4 regions of the Virgibacillus sp. L01 genome follow, and region 3 is predicted to be linked to each of the others. Evidence: riboswitches for the same ligand, from Rfam matches in the RefSeq annotation. Region 3 holds a riboswitch; each other region holds the start of a gene.
What was found. Region 3 has a riboswitch for cobalamin ahead of ACTWQM_RS03055 (acyl-CoA thioesterase). Riboswitches for the same ligand answer to the same signal wherever they lie in the genome.

Region 1: another riboswitch for cobalamin. It lies ahead of ACTWQM_RS04355 (ribonucleoside-diphosphate reductase subunit alpha); the one in region 3 lies ahead of ACTWQM_RS03055 (acyl-CoA thioesterase).
Region 2: another riboswitch for cobalamin. It lies ahead of ACTWQM_RS06705 (ABC transporter substrate-binding protein); the one in region 3 lies ahead of ACTWQM_RS03055 (acyl-CoA thioesterase).
Region 4: another riboswitch for cobalamin. It lies ahead of ACTWQM_RS10035 (DUF4430 domain-containing protein); the one in region 3 lies ahead of ACTWQM_RS03055 (acyl-CoA thioesterase).

What each region holds. Positions count from the first base shown of each region.
Region 1 covers NZ_JBQQCP010000001.1:954,639-957,745, reverse strand. The annotation lists gene ACTWQM_RS04370 (DUF3888 domain-containing protein) at 26-298, shown strand; gene ACTWQM_RS04365 (hypothetical protein) at 301-441, shown strand; gene ACTWQM_RS04360 (GNAT family N-acetyltransferase) at 498-1,262, shown strand; cobalamin riboswitch at 1,625-1,817, shown strand; gene ACTWQM_RS04355 (ribonucleoside-diphosphate reductase subunit alpha) at 1,939-3,107, shown strand, end outside.
Region 2 covers NZ_JBQQCP010000002.1:318,890-321,996, forward strand. The annotation lists gene ACTWQM_RS06700 (hypothetical protein) at 1-221, shown strand, start outside; cobalamin riboswitch at 683-868, shown strand; gene ACTWQM_RS06705 (ABC transporter substrate-binding protein) at 1,166-2,164, shown strand; gene ACTWQM_RS06710 (FecCD family ABC transporter permease) at 2,127-3,107, shown strand, end outside.
Region 3 covers NZ_JBQQCP010000001.1:664,257-667,363, forward strand. The annotation lists gene ACTWQM_RS03040 (PTS sugar transporter subunit IIA) at 1-242, shown strand, start outside; gene ACTWQM_RS03045 (DUF2922 domain-containing protein) at 304-462, opposite strand; gene ACTWQM_RS03050 (DUF1659 domain-containing protein) at 506-700, opposite strand; cobalamin riboswitch at 1,369-1,595, shown strand; gene ACTWQM_RS03055 (acyl-CoA thioesterase) at 1,744-2,214, shown strand; gene ACTWQM_RS03060 (hypothetical protein) at 2,333-2,494, shown strand; gene ACTWQM_RS03065 (DUF1659 domain-containing protein) at 2,622-2,846, opposite strand.
Region 4 covers NZ_JBQQCP010000004.1:241,502-244,608, forward strand. The annotation lists gene ACTWQM_RS10030 (ATP-binding protein) at 1-1,044, shown strand, start outside; cobalamin riboswitch at 1,068-1,251, shown strand; gene ACTWQM_RS10035 (DUF4430 domain-containing protein) at 1,564-1,995, shown strand; gene ACTWQM_RS10040 (ECF transporter S component) at 2,001-2,516, shown strand; gene sigX (RNA polymerase sigma factor SigX) at 2,613-3,107, shown strand, end outside.

The DNA of each region.
Region 1 (3,107 bases), 290 kb from region 3:
CTAATACAAAGGGAGAGTGGCCTCTTTGAGAAAATACCTTCTTCTTACATTTGCACTAACATATTCAATACATACATCGTATAACATCGAGGTTTTGCCAGTTCCACCTGAGGAATCAAGGGAAGAATTATACCATGATTTGTTTATTACGTTACTTTTACCATACATTGATAAAGGTGTTGAGGATTATTACTCAGAATTATTAACTGATTCTCCAATTGATTACCCTTATATGGTAAAGGTTGTCAGTGCTGAAAGAAATTATGGTTATCGGTCTTTCAGGTTTTCGGCCATCTAGAAGTGACACTAGTTGTTGGTCCTCATATATCAGTTGGGAAAGATGAATTAACCTTTGATATTAGTTCAAAAACACCAAGATTAATTGAATATAATCATATAGAAACACACCAGTTTCCTGAGCATTGGAGGCACCTTGTTTAACCTTAGACCCTTTTGCCAAAGAGAAAATAATAAGATAGAAAAGGATAGAAGTATAAATGACGAATAAAAATTATCAAGCACCTATTAATAGGTTAAATTTGTATGCAAAAGTTAAAATTGTTAAAGGTGAAAACTTTGTCACGATTGAGGAGACAAAGGGATTAACTACTGAGGAAATGATTGCATTTATAACAAATTTTATTGATGACCTTGAACTCGGGGAAATCCCCAATGTGAACATTATGGTGAACAGTAAATTCACTGAAGAGGTCTATGAAGTGCTTCAAGACAATAATTTTCAGTTTCATGATGAAATGGTTACAGTTTATAAGAAACTTGATGAGGTAGTTTGGCAGGAATCTAATTTAACATTTAAGTCACTACATAGTATGTCGCAACATGAATTTCGGGAAATATGGGCAGAATCCATGGCCGATTCACTTAATGCCCCTTCATCCTTAACCCTTGATGAACAAATGAAAAGCCTGGAAATAGAGTTAGGGCCTGACTATAAAGGTTCCTGTTTAGTTGCTTATGAGGATGGTAGGCCAATCGGCGTTGTTATCCCTCATATTGAACCAGGCACACGCGATGAAGGAAGGCTTTTTTATTTTGGATTGATTCCAAGTGAACGTGGCAAAGGGAAAAGCATGCCCCTTCATAGGATTGCTTTACAGCTATTAAATGATGAATTTAATGCTTCCTGCTATATTGGCGGCACGAGTGAAAGTAACCAGCCAATGTTAAAAACTTTTATGGCCAATGGGTGTCATGTGATTGAGCGGAATAAGGTTTATAAGAAAATCAAGCGAGTGATTTAAACGAAATTGTTCACAAAAACCAGGGGAAATCACCAAAAACGCCTAAATTCACATCTGCGGGGTCTTAGGACACGTGCACGTGCTATTTCCGCTGGAATCACCGCGGATCATAGCACTCAAACTTTTTAAAAGGTACTTTGCAGGTTATGACTTATGTGTACATCAAGGCAACAATTAAAAATATCCTAAGATTATCAAGATAGCCGTTTGAGATTATTCTTAGGTGCGAAAGTTAAGTAATTATATTAAAACTTAAATCCTCCATTAAGACTATTTTTACATATCAATATTGCAAGAAGTAATATTCTGTGATAGTCTTTCAATACAATATATTGGTATAAAAAAGAAAGAAAACAACTATATATAGTATTACAAGTTAAGGTGACATCCATTGTCATAATAGGGAATCCAGTGAAAAACTGGAGCTGTCCCCGCAACTGTAAGTGTGGACGAACGAGTAACCCACTGTATCGAAAGCTTCACGGCTACGGTACGGGAAGGACTCTAGTAGACAGAAGCACGAGCCAGGAGACCTGCCATAGCTTGTAGTTTCAATTCCTCGGGGTAAGAGAAGGTGAAACGATAGAGAGAGCTAGATACATATCTTCTGTCGTTCTAACCGTTCATCCCCTGGGTGAACGGTTTATTTGTTTTGGATATAAAAGGAGGAAAAAACATGGTAATGACCGCAACTGGGCAAATTCCGCAATTGATTGACTATGCAACAAAAGGATTGAATATAAACAAGGAAATTTTGTTGGAAAAGGCCAATCAGACTGGAACCGCGGATAACCTGATAAAAATAGCGCTTGAAAATATCGATGAAGCCAACCCCGATTGGACCTATGCTGCAAGCCGTATTTATTTACAGGAATTATACAAAACTGCGGCAGAAAACAGGGGATACGATGCGAATTTACAGTATGGAAACTTCTATGAACTTATTACAACACTTACGGAAAAAGGTATCTACTCAGATCATTTGCTAAACATGTATAAGAAAGAAGAAATAGATTATTTTGCAAAAGTGATTGAACCAGAGAGGGACTTATTATTTAACTACTTGGGGCTTTACACGCTGGCAACTCGCTACCTTGCAGCAGACCATAACAAGAATACATATGAGCTTCCACAGGAAAGGTGGATGGTTATTGCGATGTATTTAATGCAGGACGAGGCGCAAGTAAATCGCAGTCATTATGTCGCAGAAGCATACTGGGCATTGAGTAATTTATATATGACCGTTGCCACACCAACCTTAACAAATGCAGGTAAATCGCACGGCCAGCTGTCCAGTTGTTTTATTGACACAGTGGATGACAGTTTGCAGTCTATCTATGACAGTAATACTGATATTGCTAAGCTTTCCAAAAATGGTGGTGGAATTGGCGTTTACATGGGGAAAATCCGTAGCCGTGGAAGTTCAATTAAGGGATACAAGAGTATGTCCAGTGGTGTTGTTCCATGGATTAAGCAGCTCAACAATACTGCTGTTAACGTAGACCAGTTGGGAACACGAAAAGGCGCAATCGCTATTTATCTGGATGTATGGCATAAAGATATCGAACCATTTCTCGATCTGAAATTAAACAATGGTGATGATCGGATGCGTGCCCACGATATTTTCACAGGTGTCAACTTACCGGACTATTTTATGGAACAGGTAGAGAATCGCGGTGATTGGCATTTATTTGATCCACATGAAGTTCGTCAGGTGATGGGTTATTCGCTGGAAGATTTTTATGATGAGGAAAAAGGTGATGGCACGTGGCGTCAAAAGTATCTGGAATGCGTGCAATCGACGGAGCTATCGAGTAAAGTCGTACCGGCAATAGATATTATCAA
Region 2 (3,107 bases), on a different contig from region 3:
TCTCAGGATCAGTAGCAGACCACGATGCACGCCCTTTATACATTAACATTACGAATGAAGATGAATTAATAAATATAACAATTAGCAACGAGAGGGACGACAATGCAATAGAAGTTGTTAAATGTATGGATGAAAGGGAGTGCAAGGGTCTTATCCGAAAAGTGAAATCACATTATGAAAAATATAGACCGGTGCTTGTGTTTATGCGAGGGATGGTATAATTTTTGGAGCTAAATGGATGTGGCGAAATTGTAAGTGTAATGAGGGGGGCCCCCTCATATTAAGTTTCCCTGTCGCCGGTGAAGGAATCAATGTTTCAAAAGGAACCTAAAAGCCAGATTATTTGTTGGCAGATAAGAAAGCATAAATCCTTTCTTACTGCATTAGTGCAACTAAGGCTTTCGCCATTAAGGGCGATAAGACAAGTTTTCTAAGCGGACACAGGAGCCACTATTTTGCTAAAAATAACACTTTTTGTATTAAAGCGGCCACAGTGGACCTTATTTTACATATATCAGGATAAGACAAGGGTGTTTCTGGCAAATAAGGGCTTTGGTGTCCGCTAAAGTATTTTTGTGGATTCTTTTGTTTAAGTACTACTTGTCCCTAACTATCGTCTTTTCTTAAAAACAGTGACAAGAATTGTAGAAATATGTATACTATGAAATGTAGCGAATAATTTAATAGATTTAGAGGTACAGGTGATTTCAATTAGAAATCTTAATAGGGAAGCTGGTGAGAGTCCAGCGCGATCCCGTCACTGTATTTGCGAGCTAGCTGTTAATGTCCACTGTGCATTTATATGTATGGGAAGGTACAGTAAGTGATGACCATAAGCCAGGAGACCTGCCTGTTACCATCTGTGCACCAAACCTACGGGGAATAGGAAGGTGTAAATGGGACAAGTTTGCTTTTGGCTGCCCTTTTACATATCCATCTTCATTTCTCGTGAAGATGTTTTTTTTATGTTCGCAGTTAAGAAAGTATAAATCCTTTCTTACTGCATAAGTGCAACTAAGGCTTTCGCCATTAATGCTTGGCGATAAGCCGAGTTTTCTAAAAAATACTAAATAAGAGGAGTGGGACAGGGGGGACAGGATTATCGTCCCGCGTATCAAACTGGGACAAGGTACCTGTCCCCCTGTCCCGCCGAGGAGGAAATAACGTGAAAAAGATTCTTTCATTTTTACTTTTGATAGTGCTTACAGCGGGGCTTTTAATTGGTTGTGCTTCTGGAGGGACAGATACTGAGAGTCAAGATCAAAGCACAAATGAAAATACGGACCAAACAGAAGAGTCAGGGGAAACAGCGGATTCCACATTTCCATTAACTGTTACGGATGCACTTGATAATGAGTTGACGATCGATGAAAAACCGGAGCGAATTGTTTCTGTTATTCCAAGTAATACAGAAATTGCCTTTGCACTTGGATTAGGGGATAAAATAGTAGGTGTTTCAGACCATGATAATTATCCCGAAGAGGTAAAGGAAATAGAAAAAATTGGTGGTATGGAATTGAACATAGAGGTCATTATTAGTCTTAAACCTGACCTCGTCCTTGCGCATGCGTCCAGTGCACAAAGTTCTCAGGAAGGACTGCAGCAGCTTCGTGATTCTGGTATTAATGTGTTTGTCGTTAATAATGCACAGGATATTGAAGGCACTTATACATCTATTAAGCAGATTGGTAAGGTCACGGGTACAGAGGAAAAAGCATCGGAAGTTGTCGGTGGTATGGAAGAGGACTTCGCTTTACTTAGAGAAAAGACCGCAGCAATCAGTGAGGATGAACGAAAGTCCGTCTTTTTTGAAGTTGCACCGGCTCCAGATCTTTACACGGCAGGAAAAAACACATTTTTTGATGCACTTTTAGAAATTGTTAATGCAGATAATGCCGCTGGAAAACTGGATGGCTGGGTTCCAATTGATCCAGAGGCTATTTTGGAAATGAATCCTGATGTTATTATAACGACTTATGGAGGTTATGTTGAGAATCCAGTAAAGCAGGTAACTAGTCGTGATGGCTGGGGGGATATGAATGCTGTTGCAAACGAACAAGTATATGATGTTAATTCCGATATTGTAAGTCGTCCAGGGCCTCGGTTAGCTGAGGGTGCAAAGGAGATTGCTAAGGTTGTCTACCCGGAATTATTTGAAGAGTAAGTATTTATTCGCCTATGTACTAGCATTGGCATTCTTAATTATATCCATGCTGACTGCTGTATCGGTTGGCAGTGTTTCTATTCCTATTTCAGATACAGTGAGGATTATTGGTGCTCAAATTTTTCGCCTACCTATTGCTGATCAAGTTGATCAGATGTATAAAAATATTGTTTTCGAAATTCGTTTACCCAGAGTGTTTCTAGCTGGTCTAGTTGGGGCGTCTCTTGCAATTGCAGGGGCGGCCTTTCAAGGCTTGCTGCGAAATCCACTGGCTGATCCGTATATATTAGGTGTCTCCTCTGGTGCTTCAGTTGGGGCAGTTGCAACACTGTTTTTTAAAATTTCCATTCCTTTTCTTGGACTTTATACATTACCGGTTATGAGTATTACGACAGCCTTAATGACCATTTTTCTTGTATTGTTTTTTGCACGACGCGTTGACCGGACGATGCGGGTTGAGACGATTATTTTAACAGGAATTATTTTCAGTTCCTTTTTGGGCTCATTAATCTCCTTAATCATTGCGTTTACGGGTGAACAGTTACAACAAATTATGGGCTGGCTGCTTGGAAGTGTATCCATGAGAGGCTGGAGCTATATAGGTATTATTATCCCGTTTTTCATTCTCGGTGCCCTATTACTTCTTATTAATAGTAAGGAATTAAATGCCATGTCATTTGGGGAAGAACGAGCACAGCATTTAGGTGTCGACGTGCAGAAACGGAAAATGGTGGTCCTTATTGCCGGATCAATATTAACAGGCGCAGCCGTGGCGGTTTCTGGTGCGATTGGTTTTGTTGGCTTAGTGATTCCCCATTTAACAAGGCGGCTATGGGGACCTGATCATATTCATCTTTTACCACTTTCAATTTTAACAGGCGCTGGCTTTTTAATGCTGACAGACCTTGTATCACGGACAATCATATCTCCGACAATCCTGCCA
Region 3 (3,107 bases):
ACATTGGGTTGGAAACCGTCAGTCTAAATGGAGAAGGATTTACTCCCCATATCCAAGAAGGTGATCACGTTAAACAAGGTGATAAACTGATCAGTTTTGATAAAACAGTTATTGAAGAGAAAGCCAAAAGCACAATCATCCCAGTTGTCATTACCAATACCGATAGTATGCGGGAGATTAACTATACTAAACAAAGTAAAGTAACTGCAGGAGAAGATGAAATATTAACTGTTGTGAAATAGGGTGTTAGTAATCCACTCTAAAAAAATATCAGACCAGCGCACCCCCGCGCTGGCCCTCATATTATGCTAATTCAACTTCCCACACATTGCGTTCCACTGCGCGTGCGCTTTTGATAGTTACCAGACTACCGCCAAATGATGTGAATGCATCTTGTGCGATGATCTCGTCCATTGCAGCTTTAACTGCTACAGGGTCAACTGGCTCGATTGGCTTTTCCAGTGATTATGTTACTGTTTTGCCTTCAGTGGTTATAAATTTAAGTTCAAGTTTCTTCATTGTATTCCCTCCCTTCCTTATTTTTTAGAATGTTAGCGATTGAATATAACTGATCAGCCGTTGCAGCAATCTTTACGTTGTTAAAGCTCTTTATCTTGAAAAGCTGCTTACCTAATATTTCATCAATGCCGTTATCCAAAATCAGGCTCATACGTGAGTTCATCATTTGTGCTACTGCCATGTCGATCACTTCCCTTCATGAACTCACGTGTGAAAAGTGGCATCGAAAATAAAAGATTTTTTTCGACACTATGCCACCTTTCCGGCTTGAGAAACGATAGTACTTAAAAGAAAGGGATTTTCTGCTTTAGCAGAAAATGACCTATTAGATTTAAGTTGAGGATTTTCGGCGGCGGCAGAAATCATCGTCATTGGAAAAGGCTGTCGCGCGAGTTTGATTATTGTCGCGCGAGCTTGCTGCAAATATTTAAAAACAGACTCACCTTAGCGAAGCCTGTCTAAATCAATAAAGAAGAGGATTACCGGCGGTGGCCGAAAATCAACATCATATTTAACTGGAATTTGTGTGCTATACTATTTTTTGGAGATTTATCCGAGAATAAAGGCGAGCTCATCCACAGCTCTCGGCGGGAACGTATCTTTTATGATGCCTGGCTGTTTCGCGCGTCATTTGCCATAGAAGAAGTAACGCTGCAGGAAGATGAAGTCACGGATGCCAGGTGGACGACAAAAAATTGATCAAACGTTTGATCAATGCCGGACAGTTAGTTGGTTCAATCGCTAGCGTACCTTTTAGATGGATTTTGGTTAATTTAAATAGGATTCACTTGTTAGTAATTTTTTCGTACAACGTTGTAACAGATGTGTTAAGATAGCTTTGGAAGAAAATTTAATAGGATGCCTTATGGTGGCCTTGTACAAAGACAAGGCTGAAAAGGGAAGCTGATGAAAGTTCAGCGCGGTCCCGCCACTGTATTGCTGAGACGTCTCTAAATCCGGCTGCATATTTCGACTATTCGCAGCCTGCATGTCCACTGTTCAATTTCGAATGGGAAGGACATAGAGAATTGTCCATGAAGCTAAGCCAGGATACCTGCCATAAGGAAGAACATTTTTTTCCTACGGGAGATAGGAGGGTGTTACGCAACATTGCATTGGACTGCCAGTGGTAGGATTTCCAATGCACGCAGATTGTGATAACAAGCCTTCAATAAATGGAGGGCTTTTTTTATTGTATTGGTTTTTTTACGAGGAGGAAAAATGATGGAAAAAACAGCTATCAGCAGTACCAAAACGGTACAAACAAGACTTGTGCTACCACCGGATACCAATCATATGGATACCATTTTCGGCGGAAAGGTCCTTGCATATATTGATGAAATTGCAGCACTGACGGCAATGAAACATGCCAAGAGTGCGGTTGTAACTGCCTCAATTGATTCAGTTGACTTCCTTTCATCAGCAAAAGTTGGCGATTCCCTGACACTCGAGGCATATGTAACATACACCGGAAGCAGCTCGATGGAGATATTCGTCAAAGTAACGGCAAACGACCTGATAAATAACAGTGAACAACTGACAACAGAATCTTTTCTAACAATGGTCGCCGTTGATAAAGCAGGTAAACCAATTCCGGTTTCCAACGTATATCCAGTTTCGAAAGAGGAAAAAGCGTGGTATGAATCGGCCCCTATCCGAAAAGAAAACCGAAAGCGCCGTGTACTCGCGCGATAATATTACGTTTAAGATGTGCGCGACTTGCTTAAATACATGACAACTATCTCCCAATCTACTTCACTTAAAGCAGAGAAAACGATTGGGGGATTTTTTTATGTGAAAGGTAACGGATCATTTGGAACGAGAGGTAAACTACACAGTTCTGCCAAAGCGAATCGTCTCGTTTGCACCAGCAATTACTGAAACGATGTACCGGTTGGACTTGGATGGAGATTGTTGGAAGAATGGGTCCTCTGTATCCATTCAAAAGACAGATTCGACGGAACCAAGCAGGTAAAAATCGACCACGCATATGAGTTCAGCCCGAATAGGTTACTGTTTTTCCTTCAGTGTTTAAAAATTTAAGTTCAAGTTTCTTCATCGTATTCCCTCCTTCCCTTCCTTATTTTTTAGAATGTGATCGATTATGCCCCTCTAAGTTCGGAACTGTCTTTTCGATCGATGCTTAAAAGTGGGCGCTGCTGTAAAACGACGACTGCGTTAGCGATTGAATATAACTGATCAGCCGTTGCAGCAATCTTTACGTTGTTGAAGCTCTTTGTCTTGAAGAGCTGCTTACCTGATATTTCGTCAATGCCGTTATCCAAAACCAGGCTCATACGTGAGTTCATCATTTGTGCTACTGCCATGTCGGTCACCTCCTTTCACACATACTATCGAACCTCACGACTGAAAAGTGGCATCGGAAATAATAAAAATATTTTTGGATGTTAATGCCTCTTTTTTGTTTGGAGAAACGATAGTACTTAAAAGAAAGGGATTTTGTGCTTTAGCAGAAAATGACCTATTGAGTTGTTTTCTTACACAGCAGAAGATTTTCGGCGCAGCATTATTGGAATAGGGCTGTCGCTCGAGTTTCAGCCCTCCTCGCTCGACTTTCAGCTCCACTC
Region 4 (3,107 bases), on a different contig from region 3:
GCGTTAAGACAGGAGAAAGAACAGCTTTCAAGTATCGTAAGTTCCATGGCGGACGGTGTTATTACATTTAACCGAAATAGTGATATGCTGATCACAAATCCTCCTGCAGAGCGATTTATTGAAAATTTATATTACGAAAACGATATGAAAGATTCTAAAAGCAATCATAAAGCACCGAAGCCTTTAGATGAAATTTTAACGAATGTTATTCATGATGAAAAAGAAGCTATACATGAAATTAATATACAAGGACGTACATGGGTAATGATTATGACGCCTTTATATGATCAGACATATGTACGTGGAGCAGTGGCTGTTATTCGTGATATGACAGAGGAACGTCGATTAGATAAGCTAAGGAAAGACTTTATCGCAAATGTATCCCATGAACTGAGAACACCTATTTCCATGTTACAAGGATATAGTGAAGCAATTGTTGATGATGTGGCAGAAAGCACAGAAGATAAAAATGAGCTTGCACAAATTATCCATGATGAATCATTAAGAATGGGTCGTTTGGTGAACGAACTGCTGGATTTAGCACGGATGGAGGCAGGTCATATACAGTTAAATAAAGAAAGTGTAGAAGTAGAATCATTTGTTGAGCGTATTTTGAAAAAGTTTAAAGGGTTAGCAGATGAAAATAATGTTAAATTAGATTTAACGAAAGACATTACCAATCATCAAATAAACATTGACCAAGATCGTGTGGAGCAGGTTTTAACAAATCTAATCGATAATGCAATTAGACATTCTAATGAAAATGGAAAAGTTAATGTGATTATTGAGAGCAATACTGCTGATTTTAATGTATCCGTAAATGATAATGGGGGCGGGATTCCAGAAGATGATTTACCATTTGTCTTTGAACGTTTTTATAAAGCAGATAAATCACGCATGAAGAATAGTAAGAAAAAAGGTACAGGACTTGGACTTTCAATTGCCAAAAATATTGTTGAAGCCCATAATGGCTCGATCACGGTTAACAGTAAAGTTAATGAGGGTACAACATTTACGTTTAAACTACCTTTACAAGAGCAGTAAATATGATATGATAATATGGAATTGAATAAAGTTATAGAGCTTGGTGTAATTACTTAATAGGGAATCCTGTGAAAAGCAGGAACTGTCCTCGCAACTGTATGTGAGATACGAAATAAGTGCAAGCCACTGTGTGATTCGTCACATGGGAAGGACTTATAGTAGGCGTGAATCACAAGTCAGTAGACCTGCCAATTCTCTAACGTTTCAGTGCTTCGAGGATGTGAGTGATTGGGAGAACCGAGCACATTGTAAATGATTAATTTTATGTATCGGTTGTCTGCTTAGCTAACTCTGTAGAAGGGGTTAGTTTTTTTATGCAGTAAGGAAGTAATTCTGCCTGCACTCTAAAGATTTAGGGATTCTAGAAAGAAAAATAAACTTGTATAGAATTCTTATAGAGAATGCCGGGTTTTCTATAAATGAAGATATTCGATTGATACTTAGTACTAATTTTTTCAATGTATAGGTTTCCGACGTCCAATTCTCCTCAATATAAAATAGAAATGGAGGAATGGGAAAATGAATAAATGGTTTTTACGTATTGCATCATTACTGGTCGTAATTGGTTTATTGGTCGGGTGTGGTGCTGACGAACAAGGGCAGACAAATAGCCAGGAAAAGGAAAATACAGAAGCTGAGAGCTCAGAGGAACAGAGTGAAGAAACGGTTCGGATTACAATTTCAAAAGGTAAAGGTTCCGAATATATTAATGAAGAAGAGGTTGAAGTTGAAGAAGGGGCAACCCTTATGGAAGTAATGGAAAAGAACTTTGAAGTAAAAACTGATTTTGATGGTGGATTTATAACCTCAATTGATGGTGTTGCACCTAAGGATGGCGAGCAAAAATCATGGATGTTTACTGTGAATGGTGAAATGCCTACAGTTGGCGCAAAAGAATATAAGTTATCACCAGGTGACAAAGTGACATTTGATCTGCAAGCCTGGGAATGATTTAATTGAATACTTATAAACTCACGTTACTAGCACTGCTTGCTGCATTGGCGGTCGTTGGGAGATTCGCTTTTGCATTTCTTCCAAATGTCCAGCCTGTCACATCGTTAATTATTGTTTGTGGCTTATTATTAGGTCCAGTAGCAGCTATATTGCTAGCTATTTTAACTACATTCTTGTCTAATATGATATTAGGAATGGGAATATGGACAATTTGGCAAGTAGTTGCCTGGGCGCTAATCGGAATATTAAGTGGATTCTTAGGAAAATATCCTGCTAAAATTCCAGGATTTATACTAGTGTTTTTTGCGATAATTAGTGGCTATTTATACGGATTTATTATTTCACTGACAACATATTCAGTTACCGGAAAATTTCTTCCGTACTACCTGGCGGGATTACCATTTGACACTTATCACGCAATCGGCAATGGAGTATTTATGATTTTGTTATATCCAGTAATCGCTCATTTTTTTAGAAATTATGCTGAAAAACATTTCTATTTGCAAAATACCAACTAAATTAGGTTGGTATTTTTACGCTTTTCTAATATAGTATTAATAAGCTGTAACTTTATTATGCCATTAATCGACTATATAATTGAACGGGGGATCTTTATGAAGGCCGTTTTTGAGAAATTTTATAATAATTACCATCATGATTTATGCCAATTTATATTTTACATGGTGAAGGATAAAGAAACTTGTGAAGACCTCGTTCAGGAAGTATATATAAAAGTTTTAAAATCCTACGATTCATTTAAAGGTGACAGCTCAGAGAAAACGTGGCTGTTTTCGATAGCACGGCACATAACAATCGATTATTTTCGCTCTCAAAAAAGAAAACGAAATCGCATTCTGGAATTCTTTGACTGGAATGAAAAAGGGGAATTAATTCAAGATCAAAATCCACTCCCAGATGAAATTGCTGTGCAAAATGAACAAATGAAAAATGTTTATCGTTATATGGACAAATGCACATCAGATCAAAAAAGTGTTTTAATATTACGGTACATACAATCATTTTCTATTCAAGAGACAGCAGATATTTTAAATTTCAGTGTCAGCAAAGTGAAGACAACACAGCATCGTGGGCTGAGGACATTGAGCAAA